DNA from 3 places in the Clostridium thermobutyricum genome. Region 1 is predicted to be linked to each of the others. Evidence: riboswitches for the same ligand, from Rfam matches in the RefSeq annotation. Region 1 holds a riboswitch; each other region holds the start of a gene.
The links. A riboswitch is a leader RNA that binds a small molecule or an ion and turns the genes downstream of it on or off. The one in region 1 is predicted to bind cobalamin.
Positions count from the first base shown of each region.

Region 1 (7,584 bases):
CAAAAGAGATTAATTAGTTTAGGATTTTCATGTGGATTACTTGGTAGTGATGGTTCATTTGGAGCTGGAACTAAAAATGCAGTTATTAATTTTCAAAAATCTAAAGGTTTAAATAAAGATGGTATAGTTGGAAAAGATACTTGGAGAAAGCTATTAAATTTATAAATAATGTTAATAAAAAATATAGGAAAAAATGAATTTATAAGATTATTTATTAAAAATAAAATTAACAAATTTCATAGATGATAATTAAAAATATTTTAAAAGATGTAGTTTTTAACTGCATCTTTTTTATTTTTTTAATATGTAAATAAGGATTATTTTTAGAAAAAATAGTTAATTTTATGAAAAAACAATGTGAAAAATTTTACAAAATAATTAAAAATATGTTACAATAATGAACATAAAGTAAGAGAAGAGTGAAAAATGTAGAATTTGTTATTAACTTTTAGATAAAAGATAGGAGAAAATAATATGAAAAGATTAAAAATTTTAATTTGTATTGGATGTGTTTTAAGTTTTAATGCTACTTCTGTTTTTGCTACTGGATTAAATGTAAATAATACTACTTCAAATAAAATTGAATTATCACAAAGTATTGATGATAGAAATGATGAAAATTCTAATAAAGAAGATTCTAAGGCTGAAGAATCAAATGAATTTAAAAAGATTGAAGGAAATGTTTCACAAAATGAATTAGATGATGAAAGTTTAAAAATATCTTTAGATGACTTTTTAAATAATAAAGATAAATATTCAAATGGGCCTCAATTATATTCATCAAATGAACAAAAAACAGTTAAAGTAAATAATTCACTTAATATAATAGAAACTAATTTTAATTGGAATGGAGAACTTGATTTAACTAATAAACCTAAGAAATTAGTAATGCATCATATTGAAGCATCAAGACCAGGAAGTACTATTCCAGTTACTGATATACACAATTGGCATTTAAGTAATGGGTGGACAGGCATAGGATATCATTTTTATGTAACTAAAGATGGTAAAGTTTATAGAGGAAGACCTGAAAATGCAGTAGGAGCTCATGCAAAAGGAGTTAATGCAGAGAGTATTGGAATTGCAGTAGAAGGTAAATATGATGTAGAAAATATGCCTGAGGCACAAAAGAAAAGTGTAATAAACTTAGGAAAATATTTAACTGAAAAATATAATATAAATACAATTTTAAAACATAAGGATGTTAATCCAACTGATTGCCCAGGTAAAAATTATCCTTTTGAGTATATAAAAAATGAAATATTAAAACCAGTAGAAAAACCAGTTGAGCCTCAACCAACACCACCAGTAGAAGAGCAAAATACTAGACCAATAGTTGAAAGTGATTTAAAAGTTAAATATCAAGCACATGGACAAGATTATGCTTGGCAAAATCCAGTTTATGATGGTAAATTAGCTGGAACTACAGGTGAATGGAGAAGAATGGAAGGAATAAAAATAAACTTAGAAAATGCACCACAAGATTTAGGAATTACTTATAGAACACATTCTGCATATGACAATGGATGGAGAAGCTGGAAATCTGGTGGAGAGCTTTCAGGAACAACTGGAGAAGGAAGAAGAATGGAAGCTATCCAAATAAAATTAACAGGAAAAATGGCTAAAAATTATAATATTAAATATAGAGTTCATGTTGCAGATTATGGATGGATGCCATGGGTTAAAAATGGAGAAACAGCAGGAACTATGGGACAAGCTAGAAGAATAGAAGGAATAGAAATAAAAGTTGAATCTAGTAATGCTATTGGAGTTGAATATACTGGACATGGACAAGATTATGCTTGGCAAAAATCTAAGAGAGATGGACAATTAGCAGGAACAACTGGTCAATGGAGAAGATTAGAAGGAATAAAAATAAATTTAAAAAATGCACCAGCTGGAATGGAAATTAGATATTCAACACATTCTGCATATGATAATGGATGGAGAGCATGGAAAAAGAATGGAGAGCTTTCAGGAACAACTGGAGAAGGAAGAAGAATGGAAGCAATAAAGATTGAACTTACTGGACCAGGTTCAGAATTATATGATATAGAGTATAGAGCACATGGAGCAGATTATGGATGGCAACCTTGGGTTAAAAATGGAGCTATGGCAGGAACTATGGGTAAAGGATTAAGAATGGAAGGATTAGAAGTTAGAATAGTTAAAAAATAATATAATTAAAAAGGTGAGATTATCAAATTAAAAATCTCATCTTTTTATACCTATAAATAATTTTATTAATAGTACCTTTAAAATAAATAGTAAAATAAAATTATGATATAAAAAATTTAAATACCCAGTTTGTTGACACTATTTATTTTAAATGTTAGGCTTTAAATGATGAAAATTGAACTAATTTAGGTTTTATAAGGATTTTTATTAAATTTTCTTATAAATTAAAAGGGAAGTTTGGGTGTAAATCCCTCGCGGTCCCGCCGCTGTAATAGATGAGTTTTTCTATATTATGCCACTGTCTTAAAGATGGGAAGGTTTAGAAAATACTATGACTCTTAAGCCAGAAGACCTGCCTAAATTTTTTAAACACATTATCACTACGGAGTATAGGGAGGTGTAATTAAGAAGCTTTAATTTAATAGATTAAGGCATTTTTAGTGAACTCTTTAACTAGTGTATAGTTAAGAGTTTTTTTATTTTATTAAATTTATTTTAAAGAGTTTAAAGGAGTTTTATAATGAAAAACAAATCGATTAAGATTGTATCTTTAGTTGTTATTTTAATTTGTATTATTGGAGTTTTTGTAGCATGTAAAGATAAAAAAGAGGTAAATAATACAACACAAACAGAAACAGTTGCTAAGGAAAAAGGATATCCTGTAACAATTGATACTTATAGTTATGAGGGAAAAGTTATAAAAGAAACTTTTGATAAAGCACCTTCAAGAGTTATAACAACAAATCAAACTGCAACTGAACTTTTATTAAAACTTGGATTAGGAGATAAAATTGTTGGAACTGCTTATCTTGATAATCCAATATTACCTAGTTTAAAAGATGAATATTCAAAGCTTAAAGTTCTTTCTGCTAAATATCCAACAAAGGAACAAGCTTTAGGAGTAAATCCAGATTTTATTTTTGGATGGAGCACAGCTTTTGCACCAAAAGCTTTAGGAAGTATAGAATCATGGAATGAACGTGGAGTAAATTGTTATGTTCAAAGAGATACTGCTAAGGCAGCTAGTCCATACACTGTGAATAATTTCTTTATTGATGTTGAAAATTTAGGAAAAATATTCAATATTCAAAAAGAAACTACTAACTATGTAAATGAATTAAAAGCTGATTTAAAAGCTATTAAAGATAAAACTGATACATTAAAGAAAAAGAAAAAAGTTTTAATTCTTGAAGCACCTGAAAATGGAATGTATAGAGCATATGCTACAACAGATTTAGTTGGAGATATGGTAGCTTTAGCTGGTGGAGTTGATCTTATTAGTAAACCTGGAAGCATAAGTGCAGAAGATATTGTTAAATATAATCCAGATGCAATTATTCTTATTCATTATGGAAAAGGTGAAACTGATTCAGATAATTCATTAAAAAATGTATTTTTAGATAATAAAGCTCTTCAATCAGTTACTGCTGTAAAAGATAAAGATATAATTTTAGCTGGACTTACAGAAACTTGGGGTGGAGGAGTAAGAACAGTTCCTACAATTCAACGTTTTGCTAAAGAATTATATCCTAATTTATATAAATAAAAGGTGATATCATGATATTAAAAGATTTAAAAGGAAAAATAATATTTATTATACTTATAGGTATTCTTATATTAGTCTCTTTATTTTCAATGTCTATGGGTTCTGTAAAAATATCTTTTCGTGATATTTATGAAATACTCGGAAATAAATTATTTAATTTAAGTTTATCACCTCACATTCAGCAGTCTACTGTAGATATAATATGGCAAATAAGATTTCCAAGAGTTATTTTAGGAGCAGTTGTTGGAATAGGACTTGCTCTTTGTGGAGTTGTTATGCAAGCTACTGTGCAAAATCCATTAGCAGATCCTTATATTTTAGGAATATCTTCCGGAGGAACTTTAGGGGCAACTTTCTCTGTTTTAGTTTTTTCAGTTTATTTTTCCTCAAGTAGTATAAGTCTTTCAATATCTGTAGCAGCCTTTATTGGGGCATTACTTTCTTCAATAGTTGTATTTAAAATATCAACTATTGGAGGAAGAATGACTCCTGTAAAACTTGTTTTATCAGGAGTTGTAGTTAACTTTATTTGTACTGCTTTTTCAAGTCTTATGATATATATGTCTAATGATAATGGGGCAGTTAGAAGTATTTCAGATTGGACTATGGGAAGTTTAGCAGGAGCAACACTTAAAAATATAACTCTTCCTTTAATAAGTGTAATTTTAATTGGAGGATTTTTCTTAACTCAATCAAGAATATTAAATATAATGCTTTTAGGAGATGAATCAGCTATAACTCTTGGAGTTGACTTAAATAAATATAGAAAAATTTATCTTTTATTAACTGCTTTTTTAACAGGAATAATGGTAGCAGCTTGTGGAATAATTGGATTTGTTGGACTTGTTATACCTCACATTACTAGAAGTCTTGTTGGAACAAATCATAAGATAAATACTCCTTGTGCAATGCTTATAGGTGGAATTTTCTTAATGCTTTCTGATATTATTGCAAGAAGTCTATTAACTTCTATGGAACTTCCTATAGGAATAATAACATCAATTATAGGAGCACCATTTTTTATGTATATATTAATTAAAAAATCCTATTCTTTTGGAGGTGCATAAAATATGAAGATAGAAGCAATTGACGTATCTATTGAGTTAAATAAAAAACTTATAGTATCTAATGCAAATTTAAAATTAGAAAAAGGAAAATTTGTTGGAATAATTGGACCAAATGGAAGTGGAAAATCTACATTACTTAAAGGGATATATAGAACTAATAAAATAAAGTCAGGAAAAGTTTTAATTAATGGAAAAAATTTAAATGATATTTCTATTAAAGAATTCTCTAAAATTGTTGGAGTACTTGGTCAATTTAATAATGTAGCTTTTGATATTCCTGTATTACAAATGGTTTTAATGGGAAGAAATCCACATAAAGGGCTTCTTGAAAGTGATTCTAAAAAAGATTTAGATATAGCTTTAAAAGCTTTAGAAAAAGTAGGAATGTTAGATGCAAAGAATAAAAGTTTTTTTAATCTTTCAGGAGGAGAAAAACAAAGAGTATTATTAGCTAGAGTTTTAGCTCAGGAAGTTGATATTTTAATTTTAGATGAGCCAACAAATCATTTAGATATTCAATATCAAATTCAAATATTAAATATAGTAAAAGAATTAAAAGGAAGTGTTATAGTTGCACTTCATGATTTAAATTTAGCAGCAATGTACTGTGATTATATTTATGTTATGAATAAAGGAAATATTATAAAAGAAGGAACTCCAAAAGAAGTATTAACAAAAGAGTTTATAAAGGAAGTTTATAAAGTTGATTGTAAAGTTTATGAAGAGGAAGAATCTTTATATATAAGATTTAAAAAATAAAAAAAGCTTAATCTAGAAATTGTCTAGATTAAGCTTTTATAATATATAAATTAAAATATATATAATTTTAGTTTATATATTTTTTATTTAGTAAATAATACTTAAACTTGATTATATAATTAAGTTTAATCTATTGATAGAAAGTATTTTAAATATAATATTTTTTAACAAATTAATATGAGAACTTATAATAAATAATTGTATAGTAGATATCAATTTTGGATATTAGTTAAATGTAGAATAAAGTATTTTTAGTTTTTTAATTTACAAGTATATATTTGTAAAAAATATATATGAAAATTTTTATTTGTTAATATATAATACATAATTATGACTTAAAATAAAGTGTAAAAAAGAAAGTTTTAGAGGAGGAATTCTTTTGAAAAGGGATTTAGTTAGTGTTGTAGTTCCTATGTATTTTGAAGAATTAGTTGCTCAAGAATGTTATAACAGATTAAAAAGTGTTATGGACAATATTGAAAACATTGATTATGAGCTTATATTTATAAATGATGGAAGTACAGATAAGACTTTAGATATACTAAAGGAAATTGCAAGCAAAGATATAAAAGTAAAAGTTATAAATTTTGCAAGAAATTTTGGACATCAATCAGCTGTAACTGCTGGATTATTTAATTGTTCAGGAGATGCAGTAGTTATTATTGATGCGGATTTACAAGACCCACCAGAGCTTATTCCTAAAATGTTAGAAAAATGGAAGGAAGGCTTTGATGTTGTTTATGGAAAAAGAGGTAAAAGAAAAGGTGAAAGTAAATTTAAACTTATAACAGCTAAATATTTTTATCGTTTCTTAGGAAAAATGTCTGATGTAAAAATTCCAAAAGATACAGGAGATTTTAGACTTATTGATAAGTCAGTTGTAGAAGCATTTAGACAAATGCCAGAGCATAACAGATTTATAAGAGGAATGATTAGTTGGATAGGATTTAATCAAACTTATATAGAATATACACGTGATGAAAGATTTGCAGGAGAAACAAAATATCCTTTATCTAAGATGATTAAGTTTGCAAGTGATGGAATCATAGCTTTCTCTTCAAAACCATTAAAGCTTATGACTGGATTTGGAATATTTGCAATAGTAATTGCATTCTTAATATTTATATATGCAATAATAAGTAAAATTTTCTTCCATACTAGTTTAGGTTGGACATCATTAATGTGTGTCATGGTATTCTTTGGAGGAGTTCAACTTATATCACTAGGAATTATAGGAGAATATATTGGCAGAATATATGATGAGAGCAAGAGAAGACCTCTTTATTTAATAAAAGACAAGATAAATTTTGAAAAAATAAATGAAAAAGAATAGTAGTATTTATATAAATTAAAATAAGGGAGGTGCTTTTTTGAAAATAAATTAAAATGGTTATATAAGACTATATTTATTTTATTTTTAAATTATAAAATGAAAAATAATAAGCTTAAATTAGATGGGATACTATTAACTATATTTAATATAGTATTTATAATTTCAATTATATTTGTATCTTCTATTGTAGTTTTAAAGCCACATTACAGAGAATTAAGTGGGCAATTTACAAATGGTGGTTTTCCAACTTGGGCTATTACAGTAGGTATTATATTAGAATTATTTGTATTTCTTATAATAGCATTTATAACTAAGAAAATTGATAAACGATATTTAAAGATAATGTCCATAATTAATATTATTATATTTTTTATATTGTTAGTTGTATTTGGATTTGGTTTAACAGTAAAACCACAATGGGATTTTGGAACTGTTTATTATACTGCAATGGATAAAGTAAAACATGGAGGAAGATATTTACCAGCATATTATTATGATTGGTATCCAAATAATATTTTTATAACTATGATTTTATATTGGATATATAAAGTCTTTTATATATTTAAGATAAGTTTTTTATATGGTTCTATAGCAGTAAATATAATTCTTATATTAATTAGTGTAATTGCTACATATTTTTTAATAAAAAATATATATGGATTAAGAACAGCAACAGTATCAAGTTTCTTTTTTCTAATTTT
Region 1 covers NZ_KB850956.1:410,079-417,662, forward strand. The annotation lists gene HMPREF1092_RS17050 (N-acetylmuramoyl-L-alanine amidase) at 1-165, shown strand, start outside; gene HMPREF1092_RS16380 (N-acetylmuramoyl-L-alanine amidase) at 475-2,178, shown strand; cobalamin riboswitch at 2,349-2,552, shown strand; gene HMPREF1092_RS01795 (ABC transporter substrate-binding protein) at 2,699-3,724, shown strand; gene HMPREF1092_RS01800 (FecCD family ABC transporter permease) at 3,736-4,791, shown strand; gene HMPREF1092_RS01805 (ABC transporter ATP-binding protein) at 4,795-5,550, shown strand; gene HMPREF1092_RS01810 (glycosyltransferase family 2 protein) at 5,930-6,883, shown strand; gene HMPREF1092_RS01815 (glycosyltransferase family 39 protein) at 6,980-7,584, shown strand, end outside.

Region 2 (7,584 bases), 2.3 Mb from region 1:
ATCCATACTTAAATGATCTCCTGTAACTATAATAGTTGTATTTTCGTAAAAAGGTTGCTTTTGAATCCATCTAATAAATTTTACAGCTTCTTTAGTTGAATATGAAATAACGTTTGCATATTGCGAATCATATTTTTTCTCAGCTTTTTTCGAAAGATATCCATCTGGAAAATGTGTATCAGCAGTTTCCATTGTGAAATTAAATGGTTTACCTGTATTAGATAATCTAGTTATTTCTTGCTTAGCAAACTCATAAAGCTTATCATCTTCAAATCCCCACCATACATTATAATCTTTAGGGATTAGTCCCTTTTGTATAGCTGCTTTGTGATCAAATATATTGAAATTACCGTGAGATCCAAAATAAGTAGTTAATCCACCAAAATCAGCATCAGCTCCAAACATTATAGTTTGTTCATAACCTTGAGATGATAGAATATCACCTAGAGTTACAGCTCCTGGTAAGAAGCTACCTGATTTACCATAAGAATTACCATTCATAGGTATTTTTAGAGGTAATCCTGAACTCATATTAATCATAGCTGCAACAGACCAACTTGAACCATAGGTTTGATAAGGACCGCCAAATTTATTATTATTGGAAAAGCTTAATCCCTCTTTGGAAAGATCTGAAAGCTCTGGCATTAGATTAACATTCATATATCCACCTAAATCTTTAGAAAAGTAAGAGTTTTCAATAGATTCTAAATAAATGTGGATAAGATTTCTTTTTTTCTTAGGAAAAGTGATTTCTACTTTACGTGGATCAATGTAATTATCTTTAATATAAGAGGAATCTGAAGTATAAGCTTTATAAACTTCATGTAAGCTTAGCTTTTTAACTCCATAAGCAATTCCACCAAAAAAACAGATAGCAGTAATTATATATGCTATAATTTTTAATATTTTTTGATTAATAATTTTAATCTTATTATGCGACCAATTTAAATATATGTCATATTTAAAATTTATAAATATTAAAAAAAGAATTACGCAAACAACTCCAGAAAAAACAGGTGTCATAAGAATTTCTTGATTCATATCAGTGCTTGTACCTTTAAGTGGAGAATTTAGGTTAAATAAAAATTGTTCCGGTGTAATATTTCCAAAATAGTCTATAAACCAATTTGCAAAGAATACAAAAAATGAACCAATAGCAAAAAGGAATACACTTATGTATTTGAATATTTTAGTTTTAACACTTTTACTAACTTTAACCTCGATAAAAATTATTTTTGAATAAATAAGACACTTTATAAATAAATAGATTATTCCACAAAGCAAAGTGAATAAAATATATTTAAATGAAAGTGAAGTGTTATAGACTGTAGGTTTAAGTATATTAGGTTTATTTAAGATAAACTTTAGAATACTTAATGAAATTAAATTTAATAGAAGTACATTAGTAATAAAATTTTTTATAATAGCAAATTTTGATTCATCTTTTTTAAAGATAAAGTAGTTTAAAGAAGCTATTATAATACCTGAAATTAAGTAACATAATAGTTGCATACAAATTCCCCCTAAAAATAATATTAGTTATTATTTTACTATCTATTTATTAGATATAAATTTATATAGTTAAAGCAAAAAATATGAGATAAATATAGATAAAATGTAAAATAATTAACAAAAATATAATAACATATTTATTTACTTTTAAAAATATATATGTTAATAAAGAAATTAACTTATAATTAAATAATATTTATTTGACAATTCAAATAAATTTGAGTTATTATTTGAATTGTCAAATAAATTATTAGGGGTAATATTATATGAATACAACAAATAAGCAAATAGGAAAAAGCATATCATTTATTTATAGGAAAAAACAAATTTATATAAATGCAAAGCTATGTGAGTATGGAATAGGTTGCTCAGAATACATGTATATTATATCTTTGCCTTTAGATAGTAGTGTTAACTTATCATATTTGTCAAATGAGCTTGGTGTAGACCCTGCACTTACAACAAAAGTTATAAATAGCTTAGTAAAAAAAGAATTTGTTTATAAACATAGAAGTGAAAATGATAAAAGATCTTTCGAAGTATCCTTGACTGAAAAAGGAAAAAAAATAAAACCTATTATTCGAAAAGTTTTAGATGAATGGATGGAGTTAATGACCAAAGGAATGGATGATAAAACAAAAGAATCAATCATAGAAAACTTAGAGATGATGGTAAAAAACATAAAATATAGGTAAACTATATAAAATAACAAAGGAGGAGATAAGTATATGAATCATTCAGCAGAACAAGTTTCAGGAAAAAAAAGATGGATTGTTCTCTTTAGTGTTGTCATAGTAACTTTTATGAGTTGTGTTGATGCTAGCATAGTTAATGTTGCACTTCCAGTTATATCAGGAGATTTAAAAGTTCCTATGTCAGTAGTACAGTGGACAGTTACTACATATTTAATTGTTATTTCAGGTCTTATATTAACATTTGGTAGGTTGGGAGATATTATAGGTAAAGCAAGAGTTTTTAGAGTAGGTATAATAATTTTTACATTAGGTTCTTTACTTTGTGGTCTTTCAAGAAATATTGAATTCTTAATAATTTCAAGAGCTATTCAAGGCCTTGGAGCAGCTTGTACTATGGCTAATAGTCAAGGTATAATTACAGCTACTTTTGGAATAGAAGAAAGAGGTAAAGCTCTTGGAATTTCAGGATTAGTAGTTGCACTTGGAACTATGATTGGTCCAGCACTTGGAGGAATAATATCAGAATTAAAGTGGGAATATATTTTCCTTATAAATATTCCAATAGGTATATTTGCAATTGGATTAGCATTTAAGGTGCTTCCTACAGTTAAAGTTGCTAAAGAAAATAGACCTAAAATTGATTTTATAGGAACAATATTATTTATGATAACAATTATTTCATTAGTTTTAGCAATAACAGAAGGAAGTATATATGGATATACAAATAAATACATACTTATATCATTTGCAATTGCAATAATAGCATTTATAGTATTTATGATTACTCAAATAAAATTAACATCACCAATATTAAATCTTGAAATATTTAAAAATCATAGATTTTCAAAGGGTATAATTACTTCTTTCTTAGTATTTACTGCTACTAGTAGTTATACAATTTTATTACCTTTCTATTATGAATCAGTAAGAGGTATTTCTCCTGGATATAGTGGACTTTTAATGATGGTATTCCCAATTGCATTATCAATCTTTGCACCTTTAAGTGGAAGTCTTTCAGATAAGATGAGAAGAGAGATTTTACCTTTTATAGGACTTATAGTATGTGGAATCGGATTTTTATTAATTAGTACAATAAAACCAGAGACAAATATAGTTTTAATAGCTGTTTACTTATTTATAATGGGGGCAGGAAATGGTCTTTTCCAAGCACCTATGAATGCAGTAGTAATGTCATCAGTTAAAAGAAATCAACTTGGTATTGCAGGAAGCATGAATGGTCTTGTTAGAAACCTTGGAATGATTTGTGGAATAACTTTTGGTACTTCATTACTTTATGGGTTAATGAGTAAAAAATTAGGATATACAGTTAGAGGATTTGTAAGAGGACAAGGAAAAGTATTTGTAAGCTCAATGGATACAGTTTTATTAATAGGAACAATTATATGTTTTGTAGGAGTTTTAATTACACTAAGTATAATTCTTAAAATAAACAAAGAAAGAAAGATGGCTAAACTTGAAGAAGTTAAATAGTAATATAGAAATTAAAGAGCTTATAAATAGTAGTCAAATAGCTATAATTTACTTTACGGGAAAGACTTGCATAGCATGTGATGTAATAAAGCAAAAAGTTGAACTTTTAGTTAAAGATTTCCAAAAGATAAAGTGTGGAGAAATTAGCGGGGAAGAGCACTTAGATATAGCAGCAGAGTATGGAGTTTTTAGTCTACCATTATTAATTCTTTATGTGGATAAAAAGGAAACTTTAAGACTTGGAAGAAATCTTAGCATGCTAGATTTAGAAAGAGATATCGAAAGATATTATAAATTAATATACAATTAATAAAAAGGAGATATATTCTTTTAGAATATATCTCCTTTTTATTTTCAAAAATTAAAATTGAAGTTATATTATAATTTTATAAGTTGTAGATAATGGGATTTATAAAATCAATAAAATGCTTTATAAGGTTATTATTGACAAAATAATGAATAAATAATAAACTATTAACGATTAGCTCATAAATGGTGTATTTTACTTAATAGGGAATAAGGTTAAAATCCTTAACTACCCCAGTAACCGTAAGGATGACGAAATCTCAAAATGTCACTGCATATAATGTGGGAAGGCGAGATAGAGGATGAATCTAAGTCGGGATACCTGCCTTTATGTGAGTACTATAGCCTTCTGAGGGTTGGGCTAAGTAGTACGTATAAATTCTAAAGAATGTATGTATTTATAAGTACTAATCTTTTACCCTAAACTGTATAAAGGGGAGAAATAATAATGAAAAAATTTAAAAGACTACTTGCTGTAATTAGCATTATGATTTTATCTTTAGTAGTTTTAGCTGGATGCGGGGATAAAACAGTTACTATGAAAGATAGAGCAGGAGAGGAGTTTACAGCACCTAAAAAAATTGAGAGAATAATATCTACTGCACCATCAAATACTGAAATATTGGTTGGACTTGGGCTTGGAGATAAAATTGTTGCAATTGATAAATATTCAGCAGATATAAAAGGATTAAATAAAGAAGTTGAAAAAATAGATTTTAGAAATCCTAATGCTGAGGCAATAATAGGTTTAAAGCCTGATATAGTAATTGCTTCTACACATAATAAAGAGGGAGAAGAAGATCCTTTTAAATTAATAAAAGAAGCAGGAATACCAGTAGTTTATGTACCAACTAGTGGAGGTTTTGATGGAATTTATGAAGATATAAACTTTTTAGCGAAACTAACTGGAACTGAAGCAAAAGGTACTGAAATAATTGATGAAATGAAAAAAGAAGTTTCAGAAATTGAAGAAATTGCTAAAAATATAAAAGATAAAAAGACAGTATATTTTGAAATAGGATCATCACCTAATTTATTTAGTTTTGGGAATAACACATTTTTAAATTCAATGATTGAAATTGTTGGAGCTAAAAATATTTTTGCTGATCAAAAAGAATGGATAAGTCCTTCACCTGAATCAGTAATAAAAGCTAATCCAGATGTTATATTGACTAATGAAACATATTTAGAAAATCCTATAAAATCTATTGAAGATAGAGCAGGTTTTAATACTATAAAAGCTGTTAAAGATAAAGCTGTATATGAAATAAATTTAAATGCATCATCACGTCCAAGTCAATATTCAATAATTGCATTAAAGGAAATAGCAAAAGCTATATATCCAAAAGAATATGAAAATATTAAATAATAAAAGAAAATATACATGGCTATGGATACCTATAGTTATATTGATTTTATGTATTGGAACTTCCATTGGAAGTTCCAATATTAATATAAAGGATATTATTAATATAATTATAAATAAGGTATTTAATGTTCCATTACCAAACAATATAAATCCACAGGACGTGGCAATAATTTGGGTAATTAGATTACCAAGAGTTTTATTAGCATTTATTGTAGGAGGAATACTTTCGGTAAGTGGAGCTATTACGCAATCTATCCTAAAAAATCCTTTAGCATCACCTTATACAATAGGTGTTTCGGCAGGAGCTTCTTTAGGAGTTGGAGTATATATAATATTAGGAATTAGTATTCCATTTATAAGTTCATTTTCATTACCTATAATAGGATTTTTATGTGGAGTTATTACTATATTTACTGTAATAATATTTTCTAATAAAGTTGATAGAGGATTTTCAAATAATACTGTAGTTTTGGCAGGAATGGTTTTATCTCTTTTTGCAAGTGCATTATTAACAACTTTAACTGCTTTATTTAGTGAAGATTTAAAATCTATAGCAATGTGGCAAATGGGTTCTTTTTCAATGAAAGGATGGTCATATGTAATTGCTAGTATACCATTTTGCATTATAGGATTATTAGTAGCTTTAAAGTATACAAGAGAAATGGATATTTTAAGTTTTGGAGAAGAACAGGCAATGACTACAGGTGTGGAAGTTCAAAAAGTAAAAAAATATCTTTTAATAGCTGTAGCAATACTTTCAGGAAGTGCTGTGGCTTTAAGTGGTGTAATTGGATTTGTAGACTTAATAATTCCTCATGTAGCAAGAAAAGTTTTTGGTTCAGAGCATAAAATAGTTATCCCAATGAGTTTTATTATTGGTGGAATTTTTATGGTTCTTACAGATATACCTTCAAGAACTGTAATATCACCATCAGAACTTCCTATAGGTGCAATAACTGCAGTTATTGGAGCACCATTTTTTGCATATATTTATTTTAGTAAGAGAAAAAGGAGATAGAAATGTTAGAAATTAAAAATTTATCAAGTGGATATAATGGGATAGACGTAGTACATAATATCTCCTTTAATATTGAAGAAGGAAATAGTATAGCTTTAATAGGTCCTAATGGATGTGGAAAATCAACTATATTAAAAGCAATAGGAAATATAATTGATTATAAAGGTGAAATAAAAATAAATAATAAAGATTTAAAAAGTTTAAAGCGAAAAGATTTAGCTAAAAAGATAGCTTTAATGAGTCAAACTTCAAATATATTTTTTGATTATACAATATATCAAACAGTAGCATTAGGAAGATATCCATATATGGAAGGTATGTTTAAAAGCTTATCAAGTAAAGATAATGAAATAATATCAAAAGCAATTGAAAATGTTGGGTTATATAAAGAAAAGGATAGACTTATAGGTGAATTATCAGGAGGGCAACTTCAAAGAGTTTATTTAGCAAGAGTTTTTGCACAGGAGCCAGATATAATACTTTTAGATGAGCCGACAAATCATTTAGATTTAAAATGTCAAATAGAAATATTATCATACATAAAAAGATGGACTAAAGAAAATAAAAAAACTGTTATAGGAGTTTTACATGATTTAAATTTGGTTCAAATGTTTAGTGAAAGAGCAATTTTAATAAATGATGGGAAAATAATAAAAAACGATAAAGTGGAAAAAGTTTTAAAAAGTAATGAAATAAAAGAAGTTTATGGGCTTGATATAAGGCAATATATGATAGATGCTTTAAAGGCATGGGAATAAAATTTTTTAATTAAGAAATAGTAGTATCTCAAAATTAAAATGAGGGCTACTATTTTTTATTTAAATAAAATATTTAAATTTAATATCCAGTCTAATAAGGCGAAAATTACAAAAAAGTAATTTTACTTTTATTAGATTGTAAGTTAAAGAAATTAAAATTTTAATCATAGAGAATTTATGGGGGAATTTAAAATGAAGAGTTATGATGAAATTGCTTTAAAAGAACTTATAAAACATAAGAAAAGAACAGTATTTACTCTTTTAGGAATAATTCTTGGATTAGCAATGTTAATTTTTTTAGGAGAGGTAAATAATTTAAATAAACAATATGAATTACAGGCAAATAAATATGATACTGGAGATAAACATTCTAAATTTTTAAATATTAATGGAGAACAAGCAAGTAAATTATTAAATAATAGTTTAATAGAAAAA
Region 2 covers NZ_KB850956.1:2,696,396-2,703,979, reverse strand. The annotation lists gene HMPREF1092_RS12675 (LTA synthase family protein) at 1-1,512, opposite strand, end outside; gene HMPREF1092_RS12670 (MarR family winged helix-turn-helix transcriptional regulator) at 1,779-2,207, shown strand; gene HMPREF1092_RS12665 (MFS transporter) at 2,241-3,698, shown strand; gene HMPREF1092_RS12660 (thioredoxin family protein) at 3,682-4,008, shown strand; cobalamin riboswitch at 4,176-4,348, shown strand; gene HMPREF1092_RS12655 (ABC transporter substrate-binding protein) at 4,453-5,373, shown strand; gene HMPREF1092_RS12650 (FecCD family ABC transporter permease) at 5,357-6,391, shown strand; gene HMPREF1092_RS12645 (ABC transporter ATP-binding protein) at 6,394-7,149, shown strand; gene HMPREF1092_RS12640 (FtsX-like permease family protein) at 7,342-7,584, shown strand, end outside.
Region 2: linked by a shared signal. The riboswitch ahead of HMPREF1092_RS12655 (ABC transporter substrate-binding protein) and the one ahead of HMPREF1092_RS01795 (ABC transporter substrate-binding protein) in region 1 are both predicted to bind cobalamin.

Region 3 (7,584 bases), 410 kb from region 1:
TAAAGAGAGAAACTGAAAATGGAATATGGACAGGCTTTATACAAGGAATTAAAAAAAATACAAAATATAAGTTTGTTATAAAAGATAAATATGATAATTGTTTTTTAAAAGCTGATCCATATGCAAGATTTTCAGAGATTAGACCAAATACAGCATCAATAATAAGAGCAAAAAGTAATTACAAATGGACAGATATAAATTGGTGGAATAGAAAAGTTATTAATCATTATAATAAACCATTAAATATTTATGAAATGAATTTAGGTTCATGGAGAAATAAAGATAATAAATATTTAACATATAAAGATTTAGCAAAAGAATTACCAATTTATTTAAAAGAAATGGGCTATACTCATGTAGAATTTATGCCACTTACAGAGCATCCTTTAGATCAATCTTGGGGATATCAAACTACAGGATTTTATTCGCCAACTAGTAGATATGGAGATGAAGATGATTTAAGGGAATTAATAAATTCTCTTCATAAAGAAGAAATAGGAGTCATATTAGATTGGGTTCCAGGACATTTTTGTAGAGATCAACATGGATTGGCATTTTTTGATGGAACTCCTACTTATGAATATGAAGAAGAATGGAAAGCAGATAATAAAGGGTGGGGAACTTTAAACTTTGATTTGGGAAGACCAGAGGTAAAAAGCTTTTTAATATCTAATGCGATATATTGGATAAAAGAATTTCATATAGATGGACTTAGAGTAGATGCGGTTACAAATATGATTTATTTAAGTTATGGAAGAAATGAAGGGGAATGGATTAAAAATGATGAAGGAACAGATATAAATAAAGATGCGGTTAAATTTATTCAAGAATTAAATACAACTATAATAGAAAAATTTCCAAATACTATTTTATGTGCAGAAGAAGCCACAACTTTTGGAAAAGTTTCATTTCCTGTAAAAGAAGGGGGATTAGGTTTTCATTTTAAATGGAATATGGGATGGATGAATGATACATTGGAATATATAAAAATAGATCCAATTTATAGAAAATTTAATCATAATAAAATGAATTTCTCTATGCTTTATAACTATAGTGAGCATTTTATTCTTGCACTGTCTCATGATGAAGTTGTTCATGAGAAAAAAGCTATGGTAGATAAAATGTGGGGAGATTATTGGAATAAGTTTGCAGGTCTTAGAAATTATATGACATATATGATAGGACATCCAGGAAAAAAACTTATTTTTATGGGAATGGAATTTGGTCAGTTTTCTGAATGGAGAGAATGCGGTGAATTAGATTGGCATTTAATAGAAGAATTTAAGATGCATAAAGATACACATAGATTTTTTAAAGATTTAAATAAATTTTATATTGATAATCCAGCACTTTGGGAAAAAGATTATGAAGTTGATGGATTTAACTGGATTGAAGCAGACAATGGAGAACAAAGTATATATATTTTTATGAGGCAAGGAACGAAGAAAAAAGATACATTAATATTCATATGTAATTTTACACCTGTATACTATGAAAATTATAAAATAGGAGTTCCTTTTAAAGGAAGTTATAAAGAAATATTTAATTCTGATAAAAAGGAATATGGAGGCTCTGGTCAAATTATGGACAAAATTATAGTAGCTAAAAAAGAAAAGTATCATAAAAGAGATTGGAGTATAGAGATTAAGGTTCCACCAATGGGATCAATAGTTTTAAAAGTAGAATAAGGGGGAGAGAATATGAAAATATTATTTTCTGCAACAGAAGCATACCCATTTATAAGAACTGGAGGATTAGGAGATGTAATAGGAGCCTTAAGTAAAGAGCTTAGTAAGTTGGGAGAAGATGTTAGAGTAATAATTCCAAAATATAAAGGGATTAAAGAAGATTTAAAAAATAAAATAAATTATATAAAACATATATTTGTAGATGTTGGATGGAGACATCAATATTGTGGAATAGAAGAGCTTAAAGTAAATAATGTTCAGTTTTACTTTATAGACAATGAATACTACTTTAACCGTGATAATTTATATGGTTATTATGATGATGCTGAAAGATTTGCTTTTTATGATAGAGCAGTTCTAGAGATATTAAAAGCTATAAATTGGTATCCGGATATTATACATTGTAATGATTGGCAATGTGGAATGATACCTGTTTTATATAAGCTTGAATATAGAAATAAAGATGAATATCCCGATATAAAATTTATTTATTCAATTCATAATTTACTTTTCCAAGGTAATTTTGGGAAAGAAGTTTTAGGAGAGCTTTTTGGATATGATTTACAACAATTTAATAATGGATGTTTATCTTTTAATGATGGAATAAGTTATATGAAAGGTGGAATAAATTATTCAGAAAAAGTTTTAACAGTTAGTTATACTTATGCAGAAGAAATAAAAACACCGGAATATGGTGAATGTATGGATGAGTTATTAAGAAATAAAGGGGGAGATTTAAAAGGAATTTTAAATGGAATTGATTATGAAGAATATAATCCTTTAACTGATGAATTAATAGAAAAAAGATATGATATAAATTCTATTGAAAGCAAAATGGAAAATAAATTAGCTTTACAAAGAGAATTAGGGTTAGAGGAAAATAAAAATATACCTATTATATCAATAGTATCAAGATTAACATCACAAAAAGGAATTGATTTAATTAAAGAAATTATAGATTGTGTATTAACTAAGGAAGTTCAATTTATTGTACTTGGAACTGGAGAATGGGATTATGAAGAGTTCTTTAAAGGATTAGAAAAAAGATATCCTAATAAAGTAGCTACTAGAATTATCTTTGATAATAAGCTTTCACATAAAATATATGCTGGTTCAGATATGTTTTTAATGCCATCAAAGTTTGAGCCTTGTGGATTAGGTCAATTAATAGCTTTAAGATATGGAAACGTTCCAATAGTAAGAGAAACTGGAGGATTAAAAGATACAATTGAAGCTTATAACAAATTTGAATTTACTGGAAATGGATTTAGTTTTTATAATTATTCTTCAATTGAGCTTAAAAACTGTATTTTTGAAGCTTTAGAAATATATAAAAGAAAAGATGAGTGGAATAACTTGGTTAAAACAGCTATGAGTTGTGATAATAGTTGGAAAAAATCAGCTTTAGAATATAAAAGGATTTATGAATCATTTTTTTAGAATAAATTTTTATTATATAAAAAAAGAAATATAGTATTAGTTAAGTTTATGTATAGAAAAAATTAGAATTTAGAGAATTAAGAGAGAAGAAAAAGGATATAAAAGGGTGGATTTATGAATAATAATCGTGAAATTGTTGGAATGATATTAGCTGGAGGACAAGGAACAAGATTAGGAGTGTTAACAGAAAGATTAGCAAAACCGGCTGTTCCTTATGGAGGAAGATATAGATTAATAGATTTTCCTTTAAGTAATTGTGTAAATTCAGGAATAGATACAGTAGGAGTCGTAACACAATATAAACCAAAAGCTATATATAAGCATATAGGAAATGGAGAAGCGTGGGATTTAAAAAAAGTTGATGAAACTGGGATAAGCTTTTTACCACCATATACTGATGAAGATAAGGATAATTGCTATACTGGTACAGCTAATGCTATTTATCAAAATATAGAATATATAGATAAATATAATCCAAAATATGTTTTAATTCTTTCAGGAGATCACATTTATAAAATGGATTACACAGAAATGTTAGATCATCATAAAAAAATGAATGCTGATGCTACAATAGCAGTATTAGAAGTTCCAATGGAAGAAGCAAGTCGTTTTGGAATAATGAACACAAATGAAGATAGTACAATTTACTCATTTGAAGAAAAACCAAAAGAGCCAAAAAGTAATAAAGCTTCTATGGGAATTTATATTTTTTCATGGGATATATTAAAAGAATATTTAATTAAAGATGAAAGATTAAATAGTTCAAGTCATGATTTTGGAAAAGATGTAATTCCAGCAATGCTTAAAGATGATAGAAAAATGATTTCATTTTCATTTAAAGGATATTGGAGAGATGTTGGAACAGTAGAAAGTCTTTGGCAAGCAAATATGGATTTGCTTAATAATGAATGTGAGTTAAGTATAAATGATAAATGGAAAATTTCTTCTGCTAATGTACCTGATTATGATAAATGCCAAATAAGTAGAACAGCAATTATTAAAAATTGTATTTTAGGAGACAATTGCGAAATAGAAGGTTGCATTGATACAAGTGTTCTTTCTAAAGGAGTAAAAGTTGGTGAAGGATCTGTAATAGAGAATTCAGTTATACTTGAAAATACAATAATAGAGCCTCATGTTATAATAAGCAATGCTATTATAGGTGGAGACTCTATAATAAAAGAAGGTTCTGTAATAGTTGAAAGAGAAAGTATTACAGTAGTTGGTCCTAAAAGAATGGTAAGTCAGAATACTGAGCTTGAAAAAATAGAAATAGAAAAGATAAAGGATATAAAAAATAAAGAAATAGAAAATAAAATTTTAGTTTAATTAAGGAGATTAAATTAAAATTTAACCTATTTAAATATTAGAAATTTTTTATTATATTATAAATAATATAAATATAGGTATATTATAATTATATTTGAATTATTATCGATTAACATTTATAATTAAGTTAAAAATGAATAGATAAAAGGTTCTTAAATTTATTTAAGATTAAAAGGGAAAATGGTTAAACTCCATTACAGCCCCCGCTACTGTAATTGCAGACGAAACTCTAAATACCACTGAGAAATTTTCTTGGGAAGGTAGAGGATTAGGATGAAGCATAAGTCAGGAGACCTGCCTTTTATAAAACCATGCTTCGGAGGGAAGATTAGGAGAAACGGGATTTATTAAAATTAGATTTTAATAGAGTTTTCTTTTAGCACCCTTTTATAGGGTGCTTTTTTATTTTGAAATTTATAATAAAATTCTTAAAGAAATAATGGTTATACATAAATTTGTTTGAAATCTAAACATTAATAAACTAAGGAGATTAAGAATGAAAAAAGCTATTATTGTTGTAAGTTTTGGAACAAGCTATCAAGGTGCATTAAAAGATTCAATAGAAAAAATTGAAAATAGAATAGAAGAGGAATTTAAAGATTACGATTGTTTTAGAGCTTTTACATCTCATATGATTATAAGAAAGATGGATAAAGTTTATGGGATAAAAGTAATGACTCCAGAGGAAAGATTAGAAGAGCTTTACAATTTAGGATATGAAGAAGTTATAATGCAACCTCTTCACATAATTCCTGGAGAAGAATTTGATTATGTAAAAAATGTTGCTGAAAGCTATAAAAATAAATTTAAAAAAATAAAAGTTGGAAGACCAATATTTTATTATCAAGGAATTGAAGGTGTAGCTTTTGATTATACTCTTTTTATTCATTCAATAAAAGATATACTAGATAAAAATGAAAATATAGTAATGTTTGGACATGGAACTTCTCATCCAGCAAGTGCTACTTATAGTTGTCTTCAAGTTGTATTACAAGAAGAAGGATATGAGAATGTTTTTGTTGGAACTGTTGAAGGTCATCCAACTTTTGAAAGTGTAATAAAGAGATTAAAAAATAAAAATATAAAAGAAGTGCTTTTAGTTCCACTTATGGTTGTTTGTGGAGATCATGTTTTAAATGATATGGCTTCTGATGAAGAGGATTCATGGAAAAGCATATTAGAAAGTGAAGGAATAAAAGCAAATGTATTCTTAAAGGGCCTTGGAGAAATTGAAGCTTTTAGACAACTTTATGTAAATAGAATTTACGATATCATAAATGATACATATTTAGGAGTTGGTGAAACAAAGAAAGGATTAAAAAATGAAAACCTTAGTAGTGTCATCTAATTGTAGTGGAGGAGGAAAGACTACAGTAACTCTTGGATTAATGAAAGCTTTAAAAAATAGAGGGTATAAAGTACAAGGGTTTAAATCAGGACCAGATTATATAGATCCTGCATTTCACAGTAGAATAACAGGTGTAAAATCTAGAAATTTAGATCTTTTTCTTATGGGAGAAGAGGGGGTAAAAGAAGCTTTTAATAGAGGTGAAGGAGATTTTGCAATTGTAGAAGGAGTTATGGGTTTATATGATGGAAAAGGAATAAGTAGTGATTATTCAACATACAGTACATCAAAAACTTTAGATAATGCTCCAATTGTACTTGTTATTTCTCCTAAAGCTCAAAGTTTAACTCTTTGTGCTGAATTAAAAGGAATATTAGAGTTTAGAGATGCAAATATAAAAGGTGTAATTTTAAATAATATAAGTAAAAGTTATTATATCCTTTTGAAAAAAATAATAGAGGAAAATCTAAATATAAAAGTATTTGGATTTATAGAAAAGAAAGAAGAATTAAGTATTAAAAGTAGGCACTTAGGATTGATTCAAAGCTCTGAAATAGAAGATTTAGAAAAGAAAATAGAAATTTGTGCAAATTTAATAGAAGAAACTGTTGATTTAGATTTATTAATAGATAATTTTAAAGAAGTTAATTTAGAAAAAAATGAAAACTTTTTTAAAATAAGTGGAAAAAAGAGAATTGGAGTTGCTTTTGATAAAGCTTTTAGCTTTTATTATAGAGAAAATTTAGAGATTTTAGAATCATTAGGTGAGGTTATATATTTTAGTCCTATTAATGATAAGGAGATTCCTAAAGATTTAGATTTTCTTTATATAGGTGGTGGATATCCAGAAGTATTTAAAGAAGATCTTAGTAAAAATAAAACAATGTTAAGAAGTATAAAAGAAGCTTTAGAAGAGGGACTTCCTTGTTATGCAGAATGTGGTGGACTTATGTATCTTACTAGAGAAATTGAAGGTTTTGAAATGGTAGGATTTTTTGAAGGTAAGAGTTTTATGACTAATAGATTAAATAATTTTGGATATGCAGAAGTAGACTTTAATGGAATAAAAATAAATTGTCATGAATTTCATAAATCTAAAACAGAGTCAAAAGAAAAAAAGATTTATAATGTAAGTAAAATAGATTATAAAGGTGATTTAAAAACATGGGAATGTGGATATGAAAAGAAAAATACTTTAGCTGGATATCCACATATACATTTCTTTGGAAACAAAGAATTTTTAAAATATATACTAAGAGATAAAGAGGAATAAATATGAGTTATATAAAAAATCCAATGGAAATAGAAAATAGAAGTTTTGAAATAATTGGAGAAGAAATGGGAAGCCATAACTTTTCAGAAGAAGAACTTAAAATAATAAAGAGAGTTATACATACAACAGCAGATTTTGAATATAAAAATTTAATAGATATAAGCAAGACAGCAATAGAAAGTGCGAAAGAAGCTTTAAAAAATAACCCAACAATATATACAGATACAAATATGGCTCTTTCAGGAATAAATAAAAGAGCACTAGAAAAATTGAATGGAAAAGCAATTTGTTATGTAAATTTACCAGAAGTTCATGTTGAAGCAAAAGAAAAAGGAATAACACGTTCAATGGCAGCTGTCCATAAAGCTTGTGCTGATAATGTTGATATTTTTGTTTTTGGAAATGCTCCAACAGCTCTTTTTAAATTAAAAGAACTTATAGCTGAAGGAAAAGTAAATCCAAAGCTTATAGTAGCTGTTCCAGTAGGATTTGTAGGAGCAGCAGAA
Region 3 covers NZ_KB850956.1:816,391-823,974, forward strand. The annotation lists gene glgB (1,4-alpha-glucan branching protein GlgB) at 1-1,688, shown strand, start outside; gene glgA (glycogen synthase GlgA) at 1,701-3,128, shown strand; gene HMPREF1092_RS03625 (glucose-1-phosphate adenylyltransferase) at 3,243-4,457, shown strand; cobalamin riboswitch at 4,587-4,773, shown strand; gene HMPREF1092_RS03630 (sirohydrochlorin cobaltochelatase) at 4,954-5,805, shown strand; gene HMPREF1092_RS03635 (cobyrinic acid a,c-diamide synthase CobB) at 5,780-7,078, shown strand; gene HMPREF1092_RS03640 (precorrin-8X methylmutase) at 7,081-7,584, shown strand, end outside.
Region 3: linked by a shared signal. The riboswitch ahead of HMPREF1092_RS03630 (sirohydrochlorin cobaltochelatase) and the one ahead of HMPREF1092_RS01795 (ABC transporter substrate-binding protein) in region 1 are both predicted to bind cobalamin.